DNA from 3 places in the Arthrobacter sp. 01N442 genome. Region 2 is predicted to be linked to each of the others. Evidence: riboswitches for the same ligand, from Rfam matches in the RefSeq annotation. Region 2 holds a riboswitch; each other region holds the start of a gene.
What was found. Region 2 has a riboswitch for S-adenosylmethionine ahead of metX (homoserine O-acetyltransferase MetX). Riboswitches for the same ligand answer to the same signal wherever they lie in the genome.
Positions count from the first base shown of each region.

Region 1: another riboswitch for S-adenosylmethionine. It lies ahead of AC1DNC_RS07675 (DUF1737 domain-containing protein); the one in region 2 lies ahead of metX (homoserine O-acetyltransferase MetX).
Region 3: another riboswitch for S-adenosylmethionine. It lies ahead of AC1DNC_RS14195 (aminotransferase class V-fold PLP-dependent enzyme); the one in region 2 lies ahead of metX (homoserine O-acetyltransferase MetX).

Region 1 covers NZ_JBFTRD010000004.1:75,603-80,828, forward strand. The annotation lists gene AC1DNC_RS07660 (glutamate--cysteine ligase 2) at 1-1,020, shown strand, start outside; gene AC1DNC_RS07665 (O-succinylhomoserine sulfhydrylase) at 1,017-2,225, opposite strand; gene AC1DNC_RS07670 (rhodanese-like domain-containing protein) at 2,222-2,659, opposite strand; gene AC1DNC_RS07675 (DUF1737 domain-containing protein) at 2,656-2,973, opposite strand; SAM riboswitch class IV at 2,988-3,102, opposite strand; gene AC1DNC_RS07680 (hypothetical protein) at 3,283-4,044, shown strand; gene AC1DNC_RS07685 (aminodeoxychorismate lyase) at 4,053-5,015, opposite strand; gene cls (cardiolipin synthase) at 5,109-5,226, shown strand, end outside.
Region 2 covers NZ_JBFTRD010000003.1:105,243-110,468, reverse strand. The annotation lists gene AC1DNC_RS06255 (VOC family protein) at 1-226, opposite strand, end outside; SAM riboswitch class IV at 447-562, shown strand; gene AC1DNC_RS06250 (bifunctional o-acetylhomoserine/o-acetylserine sulfhydrylase) at 625-1,941, shown strand; SAM riboswitch class IV at 2,001-2,116, shown strand; gene metX (homoserine O-acetyltransferase MetX) at 2,128-3,285, shown strand; gene AC1DNC_RS06240 (MFS transporter) at 3,457-4,839, shown strand; gene AC1DNC_RS06235 (NADP-dependent oxidoreductase) at 5,076-5,226, shown strand, end outside.
Region 3 covers NZ_JBFTRD010000006.1:265,515-270,740, forward strand. The annotation lists gene AC1DNC_RS14185 (Nramp family divalent metal transporter) at 1-848, opposite strand, end outside; gene AC1DNC_RS14190 (class I SAM-dependent methyltransferase) at 947-1,705, opposite strand; gene AC1DNC_RS14195 (aminotransferase class V-fold PLP-dependent enzyme) at 1,777-3,198, opposite strand; SAM riboswitch class IV at 3,233-3,346, opposite strand; gene hisN (histidinol-phosphatase) at 3,436-4,248, opposite strand; gene rsgA (ribosome small subunit-dependent GTPase A) at 4,318-5,226, opposite strand, start outside.

The DNA.
Region 1 (5,226 bases), on a different contig from region 2:
ACCCAGACCGTGCCCTGCCTGGACCACGGCGCGCTGCTGCAGCAGATCCGGCAGTCCCGGGCCTTCGCGGGCCGGGTGGCCCGGATGCACGGGGCCCGGGTGGCTGCCCTGGCCACCTCGCCGCTGGAATCTGCCACCCACACGACGCCCAACCCGCGCTACGCCACAATGCAGAAGCGGTTCGGCCTCACCGTCCAGGAGCAGCTGACCTGCGGATTCCACGTCCACACCTTCATCGAGTCCCCGGAAGAGGGCGTCGCCGTCTTAGACCGCATCCGGGACAAACTGGCGGTGTTGATCGCGCTCAGTGCCAACTCGCCGTTCTGGAACGGGACGGAGACCGGCTTCGAGAGCTACCGCACCCAGGCCTGGAACCGTTGGCCGGCCGCTGGGCCCTCCATGATTTTCGGGAGCCTTCCCGTGTACCGGCGGGTGGTTACGCGGCTGCTGGAGAGCGGCGTGCTGTTTGACGAAGGGATGATCTACTTCGATGCCCGGCTGGCCCGGCACCACCCCACGGTGGAGGTCCGGGTTGCGGATGTCTGCCTGCGGGCGGAGGACGCGGCGCTGATCGCCGTCCTGGTGCGGGCCCTGGTGGAGTCCGCCAGCCGGGAGTGGCGCGACGGCGTGGATCCCGTCCCGGTGCCGACCGTGCTGTTGAAGATGGCCGCGTGGCAGGCCAGCAACTGCGGGCTGCGCGGGAAACTCCTCGACTTCGGCAGCTTCCGGCCCGCTCCGGCCGGCGAGGTGGTCCATGCCCTTGTCGACTTCGTCGCCCCCGTCCTGGCGGAGCAGGGGGAGCTTGAGCTGGCGCGGCGGGGCGTGGATCGGGTGCTGGCCAACGGCACGGGCTCGCAGCTGCAGCGTCAGGCGCTCTGCGCACCGGGGCTGGACACGCCCACCGACGACGCCGGCCTGGCCGCCGTCGTCGCCCATGCCGTCCGGGTCACGATGCTCGGCGCGGACGACGAAGAAGCATCGGAGCAGGCCGCGCTGCTCTCGCCGGTGCGCAGGAGCTAGACCTGCTTGAGTGCCTGTCCGAGGTCTCGGATCAGGTCCTCGACGTCTTCCAGGCCCACCGACAGCCGCACCACCCCGTCGCTCAGCCCGATCGCGGCCCGGCCCTCCGGGCCCATGGCGCGGTGCGTCGTGGTGGCCGGATGGGTGATGAGGGACTTTGAGTCGCCGAGGTTGTTGGAAATGTCGATGATCCGCAGCGCGTCCAGCAGCGCGAAGGCAGCCTCCTTGGCCGAGCGGCCGGGCGAAGGCGAGAGCTCCAGCGTCAGCACAGTGCCGCCGGCCTTCATCTGCTTGGCGGCCAGTTCGTATTGCGGGTGGGACGGCAGCAGCGGGTACTTGACCCAGTTGACCGCGGGCTGGGCCTCCAGCCATTCGGCGAGCCGCAGCGCCGAGGCGGAGGAGTGGTTCACCCGCAGGGCCATCGTCTCCAGGCCCTTGCTCAGCACCCAGGCGTTGAAGGCGGACAGTGCCGGGCCGGTGTGGCGCATGAGCTGCTTGACCGGGCCCTCGATGAATTCGCGGGTACCCAGGATCGCGCCGCCGAGGACCCGGCCCTGGCCGTCGATGTGCTTCGTGCCGGAGTACACGATCACGTCCGCGCCGAGCTCCCCGCAGCGCTGCAGCAGGGGAGTGGCGAAGACGTTGTCCACCACCACGGTCGCACCGGCGGCGTGCGCCAGTTCGCTCACCGCGGCGATGTCCACAATTTCCTGCATGGGGTTCGACGGCGACTCAAAGAACACGGCCGTCGTCGGAACGGCCAGCGCGGACCGCCACTGCTCGAGGTCCGGGCCATCCACGAAGACTGTCTCCACGCCCCAGCGCGGCAGGATTTCGTTGAGGATGACGAAACAGGAGCCGAAGAGCGAGCGGGCCGCGACCACCCGGTCGCCGGCCCCCAGCAAGGCGCCGAGTGCGGTGAACACGGCGGACATGCCCGACGCGGTCGCAAAGCACGCCTCGGTCCCCTCCAGCAGCCGGAGCCTTTCCTGGAACGTTGCCACCGAGGGGTTGCCGTAGCGGGAGTAGACGAACCGCTCGTCCTCGCCGGTGAAGGCGCGCTCGGCTGCGGCGGCGGATTCGTAGACGAAGCCCGAGTTCAGGAAAATCGGCTCGGTGGTCTCCTGGAACCCGGTCCGGTCGAGTCCGCCGCGGACGGCCTGGGTGTCCGGGCTCCAGCCCTGGGCGTCGGGATTGAAGCTCACTTAGTGCTTTCCTGGTTGGTGGGCAGGCCGCGGTTCTTCCAGCCGTTCACGGTCCGGCTGCCCGTTGGTCCGGGTTCACCCTCGAAGCCCTCCAGGACGTTGTAGGCGGTGAAGCCGGCCGCCGTGGCGGCGTTGGCGGCGGCGACCGAGCGGGCGCCGGAACGGCACAGAAAGACGAGCTCGGTGCCCTTCGCCTGTTGCTTCAGTTGTTCGCGCAGTTGCCGCTGGAGTTGCTCCAGGAACTGCGGGTTGGCGGCTCCGCCGGCCAGGCTCCACTGGACGAACAGCGGATCCTGCCGCTTTTCGGTGGCGGCCGCGGTGGCCGGGACACCGATCTGCGCCCATTCCCCCTCGGTGCGGACGTCCACCAGGACGGCGCCCGCCTCCAGCTTGGCCCAGGCTTCCTGCGGGCTCAGGTCTCCGGCGTAGCTCATGCGTGGCCCTCGCCAGCGAACTCCGCCCCGTCCAGCTCGTCCACCGCGTTGGCGACCGCGGCGTCGGCGCTCGCGATCGCGGCCGGCAGCACGAGCGCCTGGGCCACGATCACGGTACTGCCGTTGAACGTCGCGGAGGGGCTCCCGTGCAGCACGTAGCCCTCCGCCAGGGCGGCGGAGACACGCTCACAGAAGCTGCGGTCGTCGGGTCCGGTGAACAGGCGGTAGGCCAGTTTTTCCTCGGCCGGCGCCCCGCCGGCGGGGGACTGGGCGGGGGCTGTGGCGGGCACGGCGGATGCGGATGCGTCGGGCATGACGGATCTCCTTACTTTCACGCTTGCAGCTCGAATGGTCGATATGCCGAGTATTCACCTGAGGCACCCCGCCGCGAAAGGGAGGGTTGCCGACCGGCAAGTCAGGGCTTGGCGCCGGGTCTCATTACTCATTCAAAAACGTAGCACTGACGACGCCGGCCGCCACGGCGGCGTCGTCATGTTAAGTCACGCTCCCGCTGGCATGGCACCTTTCCCGGAGCGGTCCAATGTCGTAGTGTCACCGTTGACGCGCCTCCGGGGAACTGCCGGCGCCCATCCGCGCTCTCACACAATGAATTGGGGATCCACATGTACCTGCGACGCCTCGCGCCGATCGCGCTTTTGATGTCTGCCGCCGTCGCCCTCGCCGGCTGCGGCGGTTCGACCGCCCCGGCCGGGACGTCCCCCGCCGGAACGCCGAGCGCGGCAGCGTCCGCCACCGAGTCGCCGAGCCCGACCCCGACTCCCGAGGCAAGGACGTACACCAGGACGGAGCTGGCTGGAATCGTCGCCGGCCTTCGGGACAGCCAGGACAAGCGGCTGACCGCAATCCCGGCGGCCGAGCTGGAGAAGGGTATCGCCTCGTCCAAGGAAATGATGTCCTCGGTGGTAATCACCCCGAAGGCCTGTGCCGCGGTGGCGGACAGCAACGCCCAGATCCCGGCGGGCAGCACCTACGCCGCCGGTGGGTCGCAGTCGGCCAAGATGCGCGCCGTCACGGCAGTGACCCTTGTGGCAGTCAAGGATCCGGCAGTCCTGGCCAAGAACCTCGAGAGTTCCGCCAAGGTCAGCAAGGAGTGCGCCGACTTCACCATCGAGGTCCAGGGCCAGAAGGTCACGAACAAGACCGTGCCCTTGGACGTGAAGACCAACGCGGACAAGACGTATTCGACCCTGATGGTCCAGACGCTGCCGAACAAGGAGACCATCAGCACCTTGGTGGTCATGGGAGTCACCGGCGGGTTCTCGGCCACGGCTGTCGCCACCGGACCGGATGTCACCAAGACGTCCGCGGCCGAGCTGACCCGGCTGGTCAACGACGCCGTCAGCCTGAGCGGCGCCCGGGGCTAAGCCCCGCTCTACTCGATCGTGGCGAACAGTTCGTTGAGCTCGGACGTGAGCTGCCGCCGCCGTTCGGGGGTGCCGATTTCCTTGCCGTCGATGTGGTTCACCGGCGCGAGGAGCCGGATGCTCGAGATGAGCCAGACGGCGTCGGCGTCGTATAGGTCGTCCGGGACGAGCGGGCCGTAGCCCAGCTCCCACCCGGCGGCCTTGGCCGCGGTGAACAGGGCGCCCTGGGAGGTGCCGGGAAGGATTCCGCTGTCCAGCTGCGGGGTGATCAGCCGGCGCACGGTGCGGACTCCGCCCGCGCCGTCGTCGCTGGTCTCCAGGTGCGCCAGCAGCACGGTCGACGTCGGGCCCTCCAGGACCCGGCCGTCGGCGGAGGTGAAGATGACGTCGTCCGCGCCCTGGTGGTGGGCGTACCGGAGCGCCGCCATGTTGACCGCATAGGACAGGGTCTTGGCGCCCAGCAGCAGCCACGGGGCGCGCTCGCCCACCTCGCTGTCGTAGCCGCGGTCCAGCAGGAGGACGTCGATGCCGGTCTCGCGTTGCCGGCGGCCGGCTTCCGGGGGAGGTGAGGCCTGCACCCAGCACGTCGGCGTGGCGGCGCCCTCGACGCCGCGGCTGGCGAGCAGCTTCACCACGACTTCGTCCGCTTCGCCGTCGCCGCTGGCTTCGGCCGCCTCGCCGCGGTATTCGCTGACTGCGGTCTCGATCGCGCGGCGCCAGGCGTCCTCGGCCGGGATGTCCAGCTCCAGCGCGCGCGCCGAGCCCGCCAGCCGGCTCAGGTGGGCCTGCAGCTTGCGCGGACGCCCCCCGACCACCAGCAACGACTCGAAAATGCCGTCCCCGCGGGTGGCGCCCTGATCGGTGGCCATCAGCTGGGGCTTGGACGAGTCGGCGACGCGGCCGTTCTCAAACGCGGGATCGAGGAAGACCAGCACCGTTGCGCGGGCCGGATCAGAGGCGGGGGTAGTCATGCCTTCAGCTTAGTGCGGGAGTTGACGGGATAGGATTTGACGGTTACCCGTTCCGGAACTGTTCCGCGGGTCTGGAACTTGAGGGGTTCACCTGTGCTGTGGCCATTTTCGCTGACGGATTCGCTTCCGTCCTGGGTGATCCTGATCCTGACCGTCGTCGATCTTGGGATCCGGGTCCTTGCCCTCGGCATCATTCCCGGAAACCGGCGTC
Region 2 (5,226 bases):
CGCGGACTGCCTGCCCGAACGGTGCCTTGTCCGAGGCGGGGTGGTCCAGGACCTCCACGACCTCGAGGTATTTGTGCCCGGCGAGCGGGATAATCATGTTGCGGGTCCCGAACCGGGGGTGTACTCCGCCCTTGACGGCTTCGACTCCGAGGGCGGTCGCAATACGTTCGGTGGTGGCAGCCAAGCCATCCTGTTCACAGGCGTAAGAGACGTGATCCATGCGCATGCCATCATCTTGGCACTTTGTGATGGAGCTCTCAGCTTAGGGTGCCCTAACCGTGGTGGGATGTCATTGTCCGCGGCGATCGGGCGGATCAGCCGGCCGCGCGGGCGCGCTTTCCGGCGGGCTCTCCTTCAGGGGTGGCGTCCGGGGTGCCGGTGCAACGGTCCTTCATTTTTGTCACAAAGCTATCCGGGCGCCGGGGCTGCTTCCTAGACTGAAGCCAGGTCATGAGTGCCAGCACCAAGCCCCGGCTTGCTGGCCGGCAACCCTCCTTGCGCGGTGGGGTGCCCCGGGTGAAGACCTGGCCCTCCGGCGTCCGCCGGGCGGCAAGCGCGGCGCCTGAGCCGTTCCGGTCCCACGGGGCCCGGTGCGGCCTGTGCCCAGTCCTAGGAGCACACCAAATGTCTAACGCCTGGTCCTTTGAAACCCGCCAGATCCACGCCGGCCAGGAGCCGGACTCCGCCACCGGCGCGAGGTCGCTGCCGATCTACCAGACGACGTCGTTCGTCTTTCCCAGCGCCGAAAGCGCCGCCAACCGCTTCGCGCTCGCCGAACTGGCCCCCATCTACACGCGGATCGGCAATCCCACCCAGGATGCGGTGGAACAGCGGATCGCGAGCCTCGAAGGCGGCCTCGGGGCCCTCCTGCTAAGTTCCGGCCAGGCCGCGGAAACCTTCGCGATCCTCAACATCGCCGAAGCCGGGGACCACGTCGTGGCCAGCCCCAGCCTCTACGGCGGGACCTACAACCTGCTGGCCCACACCTTGAAGAAGTTCGGCATCTCCGTGACGTTCGTGGAAGACCCGGACAACCTGAAACAGTGGCGTGAGGCCGTTCAGCCGAACACCAAGCTGTTCTTTGGCGAGGTGGTATCCAACCCCCGCCAGGACGTGCTGGACATCGAAGGCGTCGCGGACGTGGCCCACCGGGCCGGGGTGCCGCTGATCGTGGACAATACCCTCTCCACCCCCTACCTGATCCGGCCGCTCGAGTGGGGCGCTGACATCGTGGTCCACTCGGCCACCAAGTACCTCGGCGGCCACGGTGCCGCGATCGCCGGCGTGATCGTCGACTCCGGGAACTTCGACTTCGGCAAGGACCCGGAGCGCTTCCCCGGCTTCAATACCCCGGATCCCAGCTACAACGGACTGGTCTACGCCCGGGACCTGGGGTCGGACGGGGCGCTGGGCGCGAACCTGTCCTTTATCCTCAAGGCACGGGTCCAGCTGCTGCGCGACCTCGGCTCGGCCGTCTCCCCGTTCAACGCCTTCCTCATCGCCCAGGGCATCGAGACGCTGAGCCTGCGGGTGGAGCGGCATGTCGCCAATGCCCAGCGCGTGGCCGAATGGCTCGAGGCCAGGGACGACGTCGAGTCCGTCGCCTACGCCGGGTTGCCGTCCAGCCCCTGGTACGAGCGCGGCCGCAAGTACGGCCCGAAAGGCACCGGCGCCGTCGTCTCCTTCAACCTGGCCGGGGGAGCGGAAGCCGGCAAGCGTTTCGTTGACGCCCTTGAGCTGCACTCCCATGTGGCGAACATCGGTGACGTGCGCTCGCTGGTGATCCACCCGGCGTCGACTACCCACAGCCAGCTTTCGCCGGAACAGCAGGCGGTAGCCGGCGTACACCCCGGCCTGGTCCGGCTGTCGGTGGGGCTCGAGCACATCGACGACATCATCGCGGACCTCGACGCAGGCTTCCGGGCGGCCAAGAACGGCTGAGGTCACACAGCCGTCACAATCTTCGCGCTTGCGCCGCCGTGTTTCGTAGAATCGAGCCAGGTCATGAGTGCCAGTGACAGCCCCGGCTTGCTGGCCGGCAACCCTCCTTTTGCGGCGGGGTGCCCCGGGTGAAGACCTGGCCTGCCGGTCAGCTGACGGCGGGCAAGCGCGAAGTTAGGTCCTCACATGACGATTGCTGTCACCCGCATGGGTGTACCCGAAAACAAAACCTCCGGCGCCGAACGCACGACGGCGGCCGTTCCCGACGGGACGCTGCAGTGCCTCCCGGTCGGCTCCCTGTCCCTTGAGTCCGGCGCCGTCCTGCCGGAGGTCACCCTCGCCTACGAGACCTGGGGGACCCTCAACGCCGATGCCTCCAACGCGGTGCTGATCGAGCACGCCCTGACCGGTGACACCCACGTCACCCGCGGTGCCGGCGAGGAGCCGGGCTGGTGGGAACAGCTCGCCGGTCCAGGCGCCCCGGTGGACACCGAGAAGTACTTTGTGGTGTCCATCAACATCCTCGGCGGCTGCTACGGGTCCACCGGGCCTTCGACCCCGGCCCCGGACGGCCGGCCCTGGGGCTCACGCTTCCCGCTGGTCACGCTCCGGGACAGCACCGCGGCCGAAGCCAGGCTTGCCGACGCCTTGGGAATCAGCAGCTGGTATGCCGTGCTGGGCGGCTCGCTCGGGGGAGCCCGAGCGCTGGAGTGGGCAGTCAGCTACCCGGAGCGGGTCCGTCGCTGTGCCGTGATTTCCGTCGGCGCGCGCAGCACCGCCGAGCAGATCGCGTTCGCCCAGGCCCAGACACTGGCGATCCGCCAGGACCCGAACTTCAAGGGCGGCGACTACTACGGCGGCCCGGAGCCGGACGCCGGCCTCGCCCTGGCGCGCCGGATCGCCCACATCACCTACCGCTCCGCCGCGGAACTGGACGGCCGCTTTGGACGGAACGCCCAGGCGGCCGAGGCGCCGCTGGAAGCCGGGTCGCTGGCCGGCCGGGGCCGCTACCAGGTCGAGAGCTATCTGGACCACCAGGGCAACAAGCTGGTGCGACGCTTTGACGCCAACAGCTACATCGCCATCACCGAGGCGCTGATGAGCCACGACGTCAGCCGCGGCCGGGGGAGCCTGGAGCAAGCCGTTTCCCTTGCGACCGCGGAGTTCTTCGTGGCGGCCGTCGATTCGGACCGTTTGTATTTTCCGGCCCAGTCCCATGAACTTGCCCGGGCCCTGCCGGGGGAGGTCCCGGTGCACGTGATCGAGGCGCCGATCGGCCACGACGGCTTCCTGACCGAAATCGGCCAGCTCAGTGATCAGCTCCGGGGTGACTTCTTCGCCTAGCAGCGGCCGCCGGGTGTGCATTTTTGCAGACACCCTCTGCGCTATTAGTCGTTGAGCCTGCCGTGAACGACGTCCATACTCGTGGAGAATGACGCCGTGTGTTCCAACTCACACACGCACAGTCAGCCTAATAATCCACGGGGTGTCGAAGGGGACACCGAAGGAGTTCGCATGAGCACGGAAAACGCCGCCGTAAGGCGCGCAGAGGAGCCGGACGTCAAGACGTCCGGGCTGAAGAAGGTAGTAACGGCCTCCATGGCCGGCACGGTGGTGGAGTGGTACGAGTTCTTCCTCTACGCCTCCGCCGCCACCCTGGTCTTTGGCAAGATGTTCTTCCCCAACTCGGGCACGGAGCTGGACGGCATTCTTGCTGCGTTCCTGACCTACGCAGTGGGCTTCGTGGCCCGCCCCATCGGTGGCATCGTCTTCGGCCACTTCGGTGACAAATTCGGCCGCAAGCAGCTGCTGCAGCTGAGCATCATCCTGGTCGGCGTCTCGACCTTCCTGATGGGCTGCCTCCCGAGCTTCCAGCAGATCGGCTACTGGGCGCCGGCCCTGCTGGTCTTCCTGCGCTTCGCCCAGGGCTTCGCCGTCGGCGGCGAATGGGGCGGCGCCGTGCTCCTCGTTGCCGAGCACAGCCCCAGCAAGTCCCGCGGCTTCTGGGCCAGCTGGCCGCAGTCGGCGGTTCCGCTGGGCAACCTCCTCGCCACTGCCGTGCTGTTCGTCCTTTCCTCCACGCTGTCCTCCGCGGACTTCCTCGGCTGGGGCTGGCGCGTCGCCTTCTGGCTCTCCGCCGTGATCGTCGTCGTCGGCTACTACATCCGCACCAAGGTCCAGGACGCCCCGATCTTCCTGGAGGCACAAAAAGAAGTCGTCACGGAAAACAAGAGCTACGGCGTCGCCGAGGTCTTTCGCCGCTACCCCCGCGGCGTCTTCACCGCCATGGGCCTGCGCTTCGCGGAGAACATCCTCTACTACCTCGTGGTCACCTTCTCCATCACCTACCTCAAGACGGTTGTTCACGCCGACACCGCCAAGATCCTGCTCCTGCTGCTCGTGGCGCACGCCATCCACTTCTCCGTGGTTCCGATGGTGGGCCGGCTCTCCGACCGTCTCGGCCGCCGGCCGGTCTACATGGCCGGCGCCGTCCTGGGTGCGACCTGGGGCTTCTTCGCCTTCCCGATGATGGACACCGGCAACGATTTTGTCATCCTCGCCGCGGTCATCATCGGCCTGCTCTTCCATGCACTGATGTACGCCGGGCAGCCCGCCATCATGGCCGAGATGTTCCCGACCCGGATGCGCTACTCCGGTGTCTCGCTCGGCTACCAGGTGACCTCGATCGTGGCCGGTTCGCTCGCCCCGATCATCGCTGTCGCGCTACTGAGCCAGTACAAGTCCTCCGTCCCGGTGGCCATCTACCTGCTCATCGCCTGCGTTGTCACGATGGTGGCGGTGTACTTCCTGAAGGAAACCCGCGGCATCTCCCTGCACGACGTCGACGCCGCCGACGCCCAGGGCACGGCCGACCTCCTTGCCGCAGGCAAGCGGTAACAGCCAAGCGGTAACCAGCACCGTTAGCTAGCAGGCAACTGCACGCGTCACTAACAACAGCAGCCCCCGTCCCCGCACTGCGGAGACGGGGGCTGCTGCCGTTGGGGTCCGGTGCGTCGCGGGAGGGGCCCCGTGAGCCTCAACGGGCAGCCTTGACAAGATAACTGAGTGCACTCATTATTGAGAGTGCTCGGTAAATAGCTCTGCCGGGCTTCGCGGAAAGCAAGGGATCAGACATGAAAGCGTTCGCCGTCAGCAACTACAGGGGCCCGGTGCAGGAAATCGAGGCACCCGAGCCCGCCGTTGGCTCCCGGGACGTCCTCATCCGGATGCAGGCGGCCGGCGTCAACATGCTGGACGAGAAGATCCGTGCCGGAGAGTTCAAGC
Region 3 (5,226 bases), on a different contig from region 2:
CCCCCTTCGCCGCCCAGCGTGGACGCGGCCAGCAGCAGCATTCCGATGTTGACGATGCCGGCGACGGCCAGCGCCGCGACGACGTCCCAGCGCGTGGCCTTGACCAGCCGTGCAATGGCGTGCGGTGGGACGTGGAGATGGGGATTGGGCCGGTGCCGGTCACGGGAGAGCGCCGAGTGGACGTAGATGGCGTGCGGCATCACGGTGGCGCCGAGCATGCTCGCGGCCAGCAGCACGGTGTCCGGGCCCTGGAATCCTGGAACCAGGCCGGCTACGACGCCGCCCGGGTCAGGCGGACTGATGAACAGCCCGGCCAGGAACCCGACGGTGATGATGCCCAGCAGGAACATGATGACGAACTCGAACGGACGCTGCTGGTTCCGGCTCTGCACCGCGAGCAGGGCCATCGAAATGCCGCCGACAATGACGGCGCCGAGGGGGAGGGGCAGGCCAAAGAGCAGGTACAGGGCCACCGCGCCGCCCACCACTTCGGCCAGGTCCGTCGCCGCGGCCACGATTTCGGCCTGCACCCAGAAAGCGCGGCGCCAGGCGGGCCTGAGCCGCTCGCCGAGGATCTCCGGGAGGCTCTTGCCCGTGACGATGCCGAGTTTCGCGGACTGGTACTGGACCAGCACGGCCATCCCGTTGGCGGCAACAAGCACCCAGACGAGCAGGTAACCGTATTGGGCGCCGGCCGTGAGGTTCGCGGCGACGTTGCCGGGGTCCACGTAGGCAATAGCGGCCACGAACGCGGGGCCGAGCAGGCCGAGGAGGGCCCGGCGGCTACCCCGGATCCTGCGGGCAGGCGGGTGCCCTGCGGGCTGGGGTTCGTGTCCGGTTGTTTCCAGCACTGCGGGCTCCCAAGAAGTTCCTGAGTGCCTACACGCAAAAGTTAGGCACACCGAAATCATAGGCGTCGCGGCGGCGACGGTGCAACGCGGAAACCTCAGGCTTTGGTGGCGCGCCAGCTTTGCGTCAGGTAGGGCAGCGCCACCATCTCATCCTGGCCGTGCGCGAGGTGTTCGTGCAGGTACCAGTCGAGGTTGCCGAGCACCTTGGCACGGGTGGACTCGCCGGCCCGCAGGTAGTAGCTGCGGGACTTGGCCAGTTCCATGATGTCCCTGGTGGTCACCGGGTCCTCCCAGCGGGTGAGATGGCTCTGCAGCCCGGTGAATTCGGGACCCAGCGGCGGCCTGAAGTGGGGCTTGTGGACGTCCCCGGCGTGCATGATCCGGGAGAGCCGGTGCACCCAGGGCACGGAGGTGTCCAATTGGTTCCAGACCAGGCCAAGCACGCCGTGCGGGCGCAGGATCCGGGCCACTTCGGTGCTGGCCAGCAGCGGATCGCACCAATGCCAGGCCTGCGCCACCGTGACCAGGTCGAAGGCCTCCGCCGGCAGGCCTGTGTGTTCGGCGGTGCCCTCGACGGCGGTGACGCCCGGCAGGGCCCGGCGCAGCTGCTCGAGCATGTCCAGGGACGGATCCACGGCCACGGTCCGGAGCCCGCGCTCGACCAGCAGGGCCGTGAACTTGCCGGTGCCTGCGCCCAAGTCGGCGGCGTCGCTTGCCCCGGCGGGGATCAGCCAGTCGGCGGAGTCCGCCGGATAGCCGGGCCGTACCCGGTCGTAGTGCTCGCCGCCGTCCTGGAAGCTCTGTCCGAGCTCCTGCCGCCGGTGGTGGTGGAGTTTGGGGCCGCCGCGTGCCACGTGCGATCTCCTTCGGCAGCTTTTGGTAAGTACCATCCGAATTTACCGCACGGGGCTGGACCCCGGAGCCCCTAGTCGGCGGTGCAGGGGGCGGCACCGGCAGTGCCAGGCGTGTTGGGCGCCCAGTGCGGGTAGCTGCGGGTGTCGTTGGCCGGCACCCACCGTCCGGCGTCCACGACATAGTCCCAGCCGAGGCCGTTGTGCCGCAGCTCCCGTATTCCGGCGAGCAGCCGCTCGGCATCCTCAAGCCGCGACCCGAGGCCGAAGCTGGCGCGGAGCGAGCCGGCGGGCAGGCCCAGCCGCTTCAGCAGCGGGTGCGCGCAAAACCGCCCGTCGCGCAGGCCGACGCCGTGCTCGGCGGAGAGGTAGGCCGCGACCAGTCCGGCGTCGTAACCGGCAACCGAGAAATTGACGACGCCGATCGTCCCGGGGCCGGTCGCCAGGGCGGTGTCCTCGAAGATGTGGTGGACGCTCACGCCGTCGATCAGCTGCAGCCCCTCGACCAGGTAGGAGCGGATGGCGTCCTCGTGGGCGTGCCACTGCTGCTCGTCGAGCGCCTCGATGACCTGGCTGGCGCGGGCCAGCGCGGCCGCACCCAGGACATTGGGGGAGCCGCCCTCGTGGCGGGCTGGGCCCGTGGTCCAGCTGACGGAGTCGAGCCGCGCGTCCCGTACGGCGCCGCCGCCGGCCAGATGCGGGGTGCCGGCGTCCAGCCAGTCCGGCCGTCCCACCAGCACGCCGGCGCCGAACGGGGCGTAGAGCTTGTGGCCGGAGAAAGCGAGGTAGTCGACGTCGTCCGCGGCGATGTCGATCCGGCGGTGCGGGGCGAGCTGGGCCGCGTCGACGGCGATCCGGGCACCGAATTCGTGTGCCAGGGCGGCCAGTTCGCGGATCGGCAGGATTTCGCCGGTGACGTTGGAGGCGCCGGTCACGGCGAGCAGGCTGACGCCGCCAAGGGCGAGTTCCGCCCGCAGCCGCTCCACGGTGCCGCGCAGGGTGGGGGCCGCCACGACGCTGCGGTGCGGGACGTTCTGCCAGGGCAACAGGTTGGCGTGATGCTCGATGTCGAGGTAGAGCACCTCGCCGGTGTGCCGGCCGCCGTCGGCCGGCAAACAGCCGGCCAGCAGGTTCAGCGAGTCGGTGGTGTTCCGGGTGAAGATCACGGAGTCGTCCGGCCGGCCGCCGACGAAGTCGCGGACGATGTTCCGGGCGTTTTCGTACACTGAGGTGCTCAGCTGGGAGGCGTACCCGGCGCCGCGGTGCACGCTGGCGTAGTACGGCAGGATCTCGTTCAGGTAGGCGGACACCACGGACAGTGCCGGGGCCGAGGCTCCGTAGTCCAGGTTGGCGTAGCGGACCTGGCCGCCCTGGATCAGTGGGGCCTGGATTTCAGCGCCGGACACCGCGGACAGCGGCTGGCGGGCGGCGTCGATACGTGCGTCGCCAACGGCGGCGGGGGAGGGGCTGTGGCTGGGGATGGTGGCAGTCGTCATGGGACCTCGCTCGAAAAGGACCCCGCTCACAGGGGATCCGCGCTTGCCGGGTCCGCTCCGGACCGGCCAGGTCGTCACCCGGGGCACCCCGCCGCGAATGGAGGGTTGCCGGCCAGCAAACCGGGGTTTAGCGCTGGCACTCGTGACCTGCTTCGAGCCTAGGACATGGCCGGCCGCGCCGAAAAGGCAGGCCGGAATGTGAAGCGCAGTGTTACGGACTGCCGTGGGCGCGCCAGGCTACAGCAGGTCGTCGAGGCCGGGGTTGAGGCGCTTCAGGACTTCCGAATGCAGGATCGAGTTGGTGGCCAGGGCGTTGCCGCCGAAGGGGCCGTCCTCGCCCTCGAGCGAGGTGAAACGGCCCCCGGCCTCCGTCACAATCGGGACGAGCGCGGCCATGTCGTAGAGGTTGAGCTCCGGCTCGCAGGCGATGTCGACGGCGCCCTCGGCCACGAGGCAGTAGGACCAGAAGTCGCCGTAGGCACGGGTGCGCCAGACCTCCTCGGTAAGGCCGAGGAACTCGTCGAGGTTTCCGCGCTGCTTCCAGCCGCCGAGGCTGGAATAGGAGAGGGACGCATCCTCAAGCCGCGAGACGTTGGAGACCTTCAGCCGGGTGGCGGCGGCCAGTGAGCGGCCCATGTACGCGCCGGCGCCTTTAGCGGCCCACCAGCGCTTGCCCAGGGCAGGGGCGCTGACGACGCCGACCACAGGTTCGCCTTCGTCCACGAGGGCGATCAGGGTGGCCCAGACGGGGACGCCGCGGACGAAGTTCTTGGTGCCGTCGATCGGGTCGATGATCCACCGCCGCGAGCCGTGGCCGGAGCTGCCGAACTCTTCGCCGAGGACGGCGTCGCGCGGGCGGGAGCGGGAAAGCTGGCCGCGGATGGCCTCCTCGGCGGACTTGTCCGCGTCGGTGACGGGGGTGAGGTCCGGCTTCGTCTCGATCCGAAGGTCGAGCGCCTTGAAGCGGCTCATGGTCTGGGAATCTACGGAATCTGCCAGTACATGGGCAAGGCGCAGGTCATCGTTGTAGCTCGAAGCTGGTTGGCTCATGCTTCCAAACTACCGTCAAAACGCCCCGAGGACCGGGAGGCCACGTCGCAGCCTGCCTAGTGGGCGCTGCTAGGAGACGCTGCCGAGTTCCTTGGTTTCCTGCGCTTCCATCCGCGGATCCGTGCCGAGCAACCGGCGCAGGGAGGCAAGGCGCGCCGGTCCCGACGGGCCCGCGTGGCCGCCCTGCACCCACGCGTCCACTCCGCAGTTCACGGCGGTAGCGTCGTGCTTGCAGCCCCGTTCGCAGTCGTCGGTGCCCGGTGCCAGGTCCGGGAAGGAGCGCAGGATCCGGTCCGGGTCCACATGGGCCAGGCCGAAGGACCGGATGCCCGGGGTGTCGATAATCCAGCTGCCGGCCGGGGCATCGCTGACCTTCAACGCCAGCGCCGAGGAGGAGGTGTGGCGGCCCCGGCCGGTGACGGCGTTGACGCCGCCCGTGGCCCGTTCGGCCCCGGTGAGGGCGTTCACCATGGTGGATTTGCCGACGCCGGAGTGGCCCAGCATGACGGTAACTTTCCCGTCGAGGTGCTCTCGCAGCTGCGAGACCGCGGCCTTGTCCAACCGGGCGGACAGTCCGTCGTCGGAGCGGGCGTCGATGCCTGAGGCGGCCGAATCCGCCGTCTTGGAGATGATGACCGGGAAGTCGAGGTGCTGGTAGTTGGCCAGCAGCTCGGCGGGATCCTTGACGTCGGCCTTGGTGACCAGCAGCAGGGGCTCGATGCCGGCGTCGTAGGCGGCCACGAGGGCGCGGTCGATGAAACCGGTGCGCGGTTCCGGGTTTGCCGCGGCTACGACGACGACGAGCTGGTCGGCGTTGGCGACGACGGCGCGCTCGATCGGGTCCGTGTCGTCCGCGCTGCGGCGCAACAGCGTCCGGCGGTCCTGGATCTTGACCAGCCTGGCCAAGGTGTCGGGTTCGCCGCTGACGTCCCCGACGAGGGAGACGAAGTCCCCGGCAACCACGGGATTGCGTCGCAG